One region of the Exiguobacterium sp. H66 genome, then DNA from elsewhere that is predicted to be linked to it. Evidence: riboswitches for the same ligand, from Rfam matches in the RefSeq annotation. Region 1 holds a riboswitch; the other holds the start of a gene.
The links. Region 1 has a riboswitch for S-adenosylmethionine ahead of KNP88_RS09135 (Na+/H+ antiporter NhaC family protein). Riboswitches for the same ligand answer to the same signal wherever they lie in the genome.
Positions count from the first base shown of each region.

Region 2: linked by a shared signal. The riboswitch ahead of ribD (bifunctional diaminohydroxyphosphoribosylaminopyrimidine deaminase/5-amino-6-(5-phosphoribosylamino)uracil reductase RibD) and the one ahead of KNP88_RS09135 (Na+/H+ antiporter NhaC family protein) in region 1 are both predicted to bind S-adenosylmethionine.

Region 1 is NZ_JACSMQ010000004.1:247,330-251,038, reverse strand. Features, by position in the region: gene KNP88_RS09145 (alpha/beta hydrolase) at 1-519, opposite strand, end outside; gene KNP88_RS09140 (metal ABC transporter solute-binding protein, Zn/Mn family) at 689-1,657, shown strand; SAM riboswitch class I at 1,737-1,840, shown strand; gene KNP88_RS09135 (Na+/H+ antiporter NhaC family protein) at 1,921-3,228, shown strand; gene KNP88_RS09130 (hypothetical protein) at 3,272-3,472, opposite strand; gene KNP88_RS09125 (aldo/keto reductase) at 3,631-3,709, shown strand, end outside.
Region 2 is NZ_JACSMQ010000005.1:11,518-15,226, reverse strand. Features, by position in the region: gene KNP88_RS09350 (alpha/beta hydrolase) at 1-490, opposite strand, end outside; SAM riboswitch class I at 551-653, opposite strand; SAM riboswitch class I at 869-973, shown strand; FMN riboswitch at 1,125-1,269, shown strand; gene ribD (bifunctional diaminohydroxyphosphoribosylaminopyrimidine deaminase/5-amino-6-(5-phosphoribosylamino)uracil reductase RibD) at 1,429-2,475, shown strand; gene ribE (riboflavin synthase) at 2,460-3,086, shown strand; gene ribA (GTP cyclohydrolase II) at 3,086-3,709, shown strand, end outside.

The sequences.
Region 1 (3,709 bases):
TTCAGTCGGGGCAAGCGCCGTCGTCAACATTAGGGCTCCACCTGCTGAATCACCCCATAAAAGCATGCGACCGCGCGCGATACGTAACTCATCCGCTTGTTGATTTAAAAAACATAAGGCATCTCGAACATCTTCAAGGTTGTCCGGAAAATAGCTGCCATCCTCAAATAAACGATAGTCGATGCTGCAAACGGCAATCCCGAGTTCTAAAAACCGGTCGATGATTGGAGCAAAACTAAACACATCATCACGGTTTCCACGAACGAATGCGCCGCCATGAGCATAAATCGCGACCGGAAACGGCCCTTCTCCCGGCGGATAATAGATATCTAACGTCAAGTCCTGCTGATTGACCGTCTTGTATAAAAGATTTCGTGGTGCTAATTGCTTTTCGGTAAGCGGCAAGACCGGCTCCGTCCATCTGAGTAAGGCTCCATAATTATTCCAAATGCTCGCACCAGCAGCAGCCGTCGTCAAAATAGCGGCGCCACCCATCAACCATGCTGTTTCACGTTTCACCTCATCACCTCCAAGGCTCATTCCGATTTCACTTCTATTCTTCTCTTACCCGATTTATTTTGAACTAGAACTTCACAACATTCCGACTTGACGCTTTAATTTCCGTCGGATATAGTTAGAAAGTCCAAATCGGAACAATTACGTTTTAATTATCTTGGAGGGTTCACATATGAAAAAAATCATTCCAGCGTTAACCATCGCGACAGTAACTGCCAGTCTGCTCGCCGCATGCGGCTCATCGACTTCAAATTCAGAAGAAGACGGTAAATTGCAAATTTATACGTCGACATTCGCGACTGCGGCAATTGCAAAAGAAATCGGCGGCACAGACGTCCAGGTCGAATTAATCGTTCCCCCTGGCGCCGACCCGCATTCGTATGAGCCGACTCCGAAGCAATTGACGACGATTGCGAAAGGCGATCTATTTTTACTTACCGGCACAACCCTTGAGCCGTACTCTGAAAAGATTAAGGAAAGTTTAGCCGGTAATTCCATTCGTTTTGTCGAGACAAGTAAAAATATCGACTTACTCGAGGCTTCCGCTTCGCTTCATACGCACGAAGAAGACGCACACGATGACCATGATGATCACGAGGCTGAAGAAGAGTCGCACGATCATGGACAATACGATCCGCATGTTTGGCTCGACCCGAACAACGCCAAGAAAATGGCTGACTCGATTACGACCGCGTTAGCAAAGGAAGCACCTGACCGGAAGGAAACGTTTGATAAAAACCTCGCACTCTTTAACAAACAAGCAGATGAACTCGACCAAAATTTACAAAAAGCTGTTGACTCCGGTTCGAAAAAGGAGCTTCTCGTCACGCATGCCGCATACGGGTACTTGGCGGAACGTTACGGTTTCACGCAACTGCCGATTGCCGGTATCTCGCCGTCTGACGAACCGTCCCAAAAACAGCTGGCTGCCATCGTCAAGGAAGCAGAGATGCATGACTTAAACTATATCGCCTTCGAAGAGACGGTGTCGCCAAAGGTCGCCCGTGTCATCCAAAAAGAAATCGGTGCCGAATCGATTACGATTCATAACCTCGAGTCCGTCGCAAAAGATCAACAAGATAAATCGTACTTTGATTTGATGAACGAAAACGTGACGACGCTCAAACAAGCACTGCAGTAAGGTACAGTTGACAAGCATTAAAAGATACGTTAGGGTAATAAACGTGTTTTAAACAACGACTAAACAACTAAATGACTTCTTTTTATCGCGAGAAACGGAGGGACTGGCCCAATGATGTTTCGGCAGCGGACGATTGATTCGTACTGTGCCAAATCCAGCAAGCTATGGCTTGAGAGATAAGAAGAGCGTCTTTTTCAGTAAAGACCTCCTTCTTTCTTGCGAAGGGGTCTTTTTTTGTATGCTGAAGAAATGGAGTGATTCACATGAACGAAACGGTTACGCCGAACAAATGGGCGTTGTTGCCCTTGTTCGTTTTCCTTGTATTATTCATCGGTGCAGGAATCTTCTATAACGACTTTTACAAATTCCCAATTTTAATTGCAGCTTTAATCGCCTTGATTTTTGCTGCTGCGACATCTAAGGGAGACATCAACCAGACCGTCGAGCGGATTGCCCGCGGTGCCGGAAATCCGGACATCATGATCATGGTCTTCATCTTTTTACTCGCCGGCACATTTTCTGGAACAGCGAATGCAATCGGAGCCATTGATGCGACCGTCAACGCTGCACTCAGTTTCCTACCCCAGTCTCTTTTAATGAGTGGATTGTTCATCATTGCCGCTTTCATCTCGATGGCGATGGGAACTTCGACCGGCACAATCGCTGCCCTTGCACCGATCGCACTCGGGATTCATGACGCGACGGGCGTCAATGTCGCACTCGCCGCTGCTGCCGTCGTCGGTGGAGCAATGTTCGGTGATAACTTATCGTTTATCTCAGATACGACAATCGCCGCTGTCCGGACACAAAAAACGAACATGCGTGATAAATTCAGAACGAACTTTTTAATCGTCTTGCCTGCTGCCGTCATCACTGTCATCTTACTCGCTTTCGTGTCAGGTTCCGGAGATGTCGTCGAAGCGAAAGCATTTGAATTTTATAAGCTGATTCCGTATCTTTCCGTCATCGTGCTCGCCCTCTTTGGTGTCAACGTCATTCTCGTCTTACTCGGCGGGACGTTATTGACAGGCATCATCGGAATGATCGACGGTAGTTTCGGAGTAAGTGGGTTTGTCCTCGCGATGTCTGACGGATTGATGGGGATGGCAGAAATCTCAATCTTGACGTTGCTGATGGGTGGACTCGTCAGCCTGATCACCTATAACGGTGGAATTGCTTATCTCAAAGAAACGCTGACACGAAAGATTTCGAAACGCCGGGGAGCTGAGTTCAGTATGGCTGCCCTCGTCAGTGCAACGAATCTCGCAACAGCAAATAATACGATTTCGATTCTTGTCGCCGGTCCGCTCGCTGCTGAAATCGCGGATACGTATGACATCGACCGGAAAAAGTCAGCCAGTATCCTCGACCTCTTTTCCTGTGGTGTTCAAGGAATCATCCCGTACGGAGCGCAACTTTTGATTGCCGCTGAATTGACGAAAACGGCGTCACCCGAACTGATTCCTTATTTGTTCTATCCATTTTTACTGTTCGTTTGTGGATCACTGGCAATCTTCTTCGGCTTCCCACGCCGGAAGAGCGATGCCGCACAGAAAAACAACATGTCGTAAAACAAACAACCCCCGTCGCTTCGTCTGCGACGGGGGGTTCACTTTATTTCTGTTTTTCTTGACGATTCAAAATGAAATAGGCAATCGCCGGAAGCGGAAATTGAACGAGTCCTGCTCCACCCCATACCCACGGATTGCGTCCTGTCTTGCGGGCACCAAGGAAGAGGAACGTGGCTTGAGCACCTAATAGTGCTGCGATGCTTGTCCAGACTCCTTTTGGTACTTTTTTAATCGATTTCACCATGATATTACACCTCTCTTCGTTTATGCATCAGTAGACTTTCTTCTCTTTCCCAGTCTATATTCCCTGCTTATGAGCATCAAAACAGATGTTCCGCTAAGTTCATGCTAAACTGAACAGGCAAATCCATATTCTAGTTTCATTGAAGGAGGAGTATATACATGCAATACGCAAAACTTTCAAATGGTATCACGATTCCACAGATCGGGTTCGGTGTCTGGCAAGTCGATGAAGAGACGG
Region 2 (3,709 bases), on a different contig from region 1:
CGCAGACGACAGGGACCTGGTCATAGATGATTTCAAACGCTTCACGTTTAATGTCTGGGGTACTTTCTTTTAAGTAGCGTGGACAGTCTTCAAAAGATAATGCTTCATAGGCAGGAATCGCTAGTGCTGCATTGATCGTAATCAATCCGTTAGCAGGTAATCCTTCCGCGACGAGTGCAAGGGCAAGTGTCGCACCCATCGATTGTCCGGCGATGAAAATGGACGAACAATGATTGGTTAAGACGTCGAACCCTTGGCGGAGGCTTTGTTTCCAATCTTCGGCAGTCGACGCTTCGAAATCACGGATGCTCGTCCCGTGTCCGTCGAGACGCGGGGCATACACGGTAAACCCTTGGGCGGCAAACTGCTCTCCGACAGTACGGACGCTTTGAGGGGTTGCGTTAAAACCGTGAGACAGTAAAATACCGATTGGACCTCGTTCAATCAAAAAAGCTTCTGCGCCAAACAGGACAGGTGATGATGAATTCATAAAGGGTTCCTCCTTCTATTAAAAAACTCGTAGTGCTTTAGGCGCACTACGAGATTCTCGTAAGTATCATCCAAAGCATCGGCTTTGCTGGTCGGAGCACCTTGCATGTTGCAGGTTGCCGTGGGTTCGTAGAGCCAGATCTCTCGCCCACTCTTGATATATCGTATAGGGATTGTCGGAATAATCATTGTGAAGAGGATAGCATTGATTGAAATACGTTGTCAAGACGTCAAAAAGAAGTCGAAATTGATAAACTGGGTAATTTGGTTTAATTTTGAAAATATGGTTGACTTGAGAAAGGAATCCCCGTAGTGTAAGCATTAGATTCACGACATAAGAACGACTTGAAACATCACACATATGAACTTCATACCGTAGCACTTATCGAGAGAGGTGGAGGGACTGGCCCTACGAAACCTCGGCAACAGACTTCTTACGTCGTACTGTGCCAATTCCGTCAGACGTTTGTCTGAAAGATGAGCTGAGCGGATTCTGCCTTAGTGCAGATGGAAGGATCCTTTTCTTTTAAGAGAAGGGTCCTTTTTTTGATGTTTTCCTAAAAAAGAGAATGAAATACAATTCATTTTGTATTTTAGAATGACCTGTGCTAGTCTTGAGCTGTATAACTCAATAACCAGTTCTTCGGGGTAGGGTGAAAATCCCAACCGGCGGTGATGCGATTGATAAATCGATGAGCCCGCGACCTGCAGTGTACGCACTGTGGCTGACTTGGTGAGACTCCAAGGCCGACGGTAAAGTCCGGATGGGAGAAGGACGAAACAATGCGCTTGGTGCCATTTTCTGAAAAAATGTTTTCAGGGAAAGGTCTGTTTCTGTATGTGTAAAAACAGAAACGCGAGACGCTTATTTCGTCAATCCTTCAATCACGACGCCCCCTTTTACAGGAGGCGTCTTTTTTATTGAAAGGAGCGGAAAAAATGGAAACATTCATGAGTTATGCGATGCAACTAGCACACATGTTAAACGGTCAAACGAGCCCGAATCCGAGTGTCGGCTGCGTCATCGTCAAACAGGGGCGGATTGTTGGTTTTGGGGCCCACCGTTATGCGGGAGGACCCCATGCCGAAGTCGAAGCGCTCCTCATGGCAGGTGAAGCAGCACGCGGAGCCGATCTCTACGTGACGCTCGAACCGTGCAATCATCACGGCAAAACACCGCCGTGTACGGAAGCGATTCTAAAAGCCGGCATTGCGCGCGTCTTTATCGCGACAGAGGACCGCCACGCGCTCGTCGCAGGAAGCGGTATCACACGTCTCCGTCAGGCGGGGATTGAGGTTGAAGTCGGGTTGCTAAAAGATAAGGCGGAGGCATTATACGAACCGTTTTGGAAGGCAATCGAACGAAAACGTCCGCATGTCACAGTGAAAGTCGCCCAAACGATGAACGGGACGGTCGCGACGGGTGAACAACGCTTTATCACTTCAGAAGCGGCACGTGCTGACGGACGGCAGTTACGCGGGACACACGACGCGATTCTCGTCGGAAGCGACACGGTGATCATCGATGACCCGGCATTGACATTGCGCAGTTCGACCGGCATCGAACCGGTCCGCGTCATCGTCGATCGGCGGGGGCGCCTGACGGATGAGTTTCAAGTCATGAATGACGGATTGAATCCGACGTATTGGTTGACGGAACAGCCACGAACAAGCGAACGGGCGAACGTGACGGTTTTCGTCGGGACGTATGCGACACCGGACCAAATCCTCGAACTTTTATATGAACAAGGTATTCGCAGTCTGTTGATTGAAGGCGGTCCCACGATTCAATCCGCATTTTTAGAAGCGGATCTCGTGGATACGATCGAACTCTATCAGGCACCGTCCCTCTTCAGTGGGACAAAGTCTCTGACGACGGAACAGGACATCGAAGACCGTTTTGATTTAGTGAAAATGAACCAAATCGGACAGGACGTCCATCTCCAGTATGTACGAAAGGAGAGGATGACATGTTTACCGGATTGATTGAAGAACTTGGCACAATAAAACGGAAAGTCCCCCGTCCGAACGGGCTGGCGCTCGAGATTGAAGCGACAGCAGTACTTGATGGAACAAAGATTGGCGACAGCATTGCCGTTGATGGCATTTGTTTGACGGTGACGGCGATGACGAAGAGCGGATTCACGGCCGATGCGGTCCATGAGACGATCCGAGCGACGTCGCTTCAGACGTTACGGGTCGGAGCAGCCGTTCAACTCGAACGCGCGATGCCGGCGAATGGACGGTTCGGTGGTCACTTCGTCAGCGGGCATATCGACGGGACGGCTCGGTTTCTCAGCCGGCGACCGGACGGCGAAGCGATGGAATACCGCTTTGAAGCAGGGGACTGGAGCAAGTACTGTATTCCGAAAGGATCGATTGCAATCAATGGTACGAGCCTGACGCTGCAACATGTCGGAAACGATGCGGTGACGATTTCATTGATTCCCCATTCACGCCAAGTTACGACGTTCGATCGCTTGCAGACGGGTGCGCTCGTCAATATCGAATGTGACTTGATGGCGAAACATCTCTATCACTTTACGCAGAAGGATGCGAAGACGGACTGGTCGGCATTTTTAGGAGGCGAAGTATGATGAACGGATTTGATTCGATTGAAGAAGCAGTGGATGACTTAAAACGCGGACGACCGATTATCGTCTGTGACGATGAAAACCGTGAGAACGAAGGGGATCTCGTGTTACTTGCGGAACACGCGACACCCGAGATGATTAACTTCATGATCACTTACGGCAAAGGACTCGTCTGTGTCCCGGTCAGTCCGGATATCGCAACACGACTCGAACTCCGACCGATGACAGATGTCAACACGGATCCGCACGGAACGGCTTTTACGATCAGCATTGATCATGAAGATGCGAAAACCGGCATCAGTGCAGCGGAACGGGCAATGACGATTCAGCGGATGTTGATGGATGGTCCAAATCAGTTCAAGCGTCCCGGACACATCTTTCCGTTGATCGCAAACGAAGGCGGCGTCCGCGTCCGGCGTGGTCATACGGAAGCAGGGATTGATTTGGCACGGCTCGCGGGAAGCGCCGAAGCGGCCGTCATCTGTGAAATCATTTTAGACGACGGGACGATGGCACGGGTTGATGATTTAGTGACGTATAAAGCAGAACATGATTTAAAAATGATTACGATCGATGCTCTCGTCCGCTATCTCGAGCGCCCTGTCCGCCGTGAAGCGGAAGTCTTG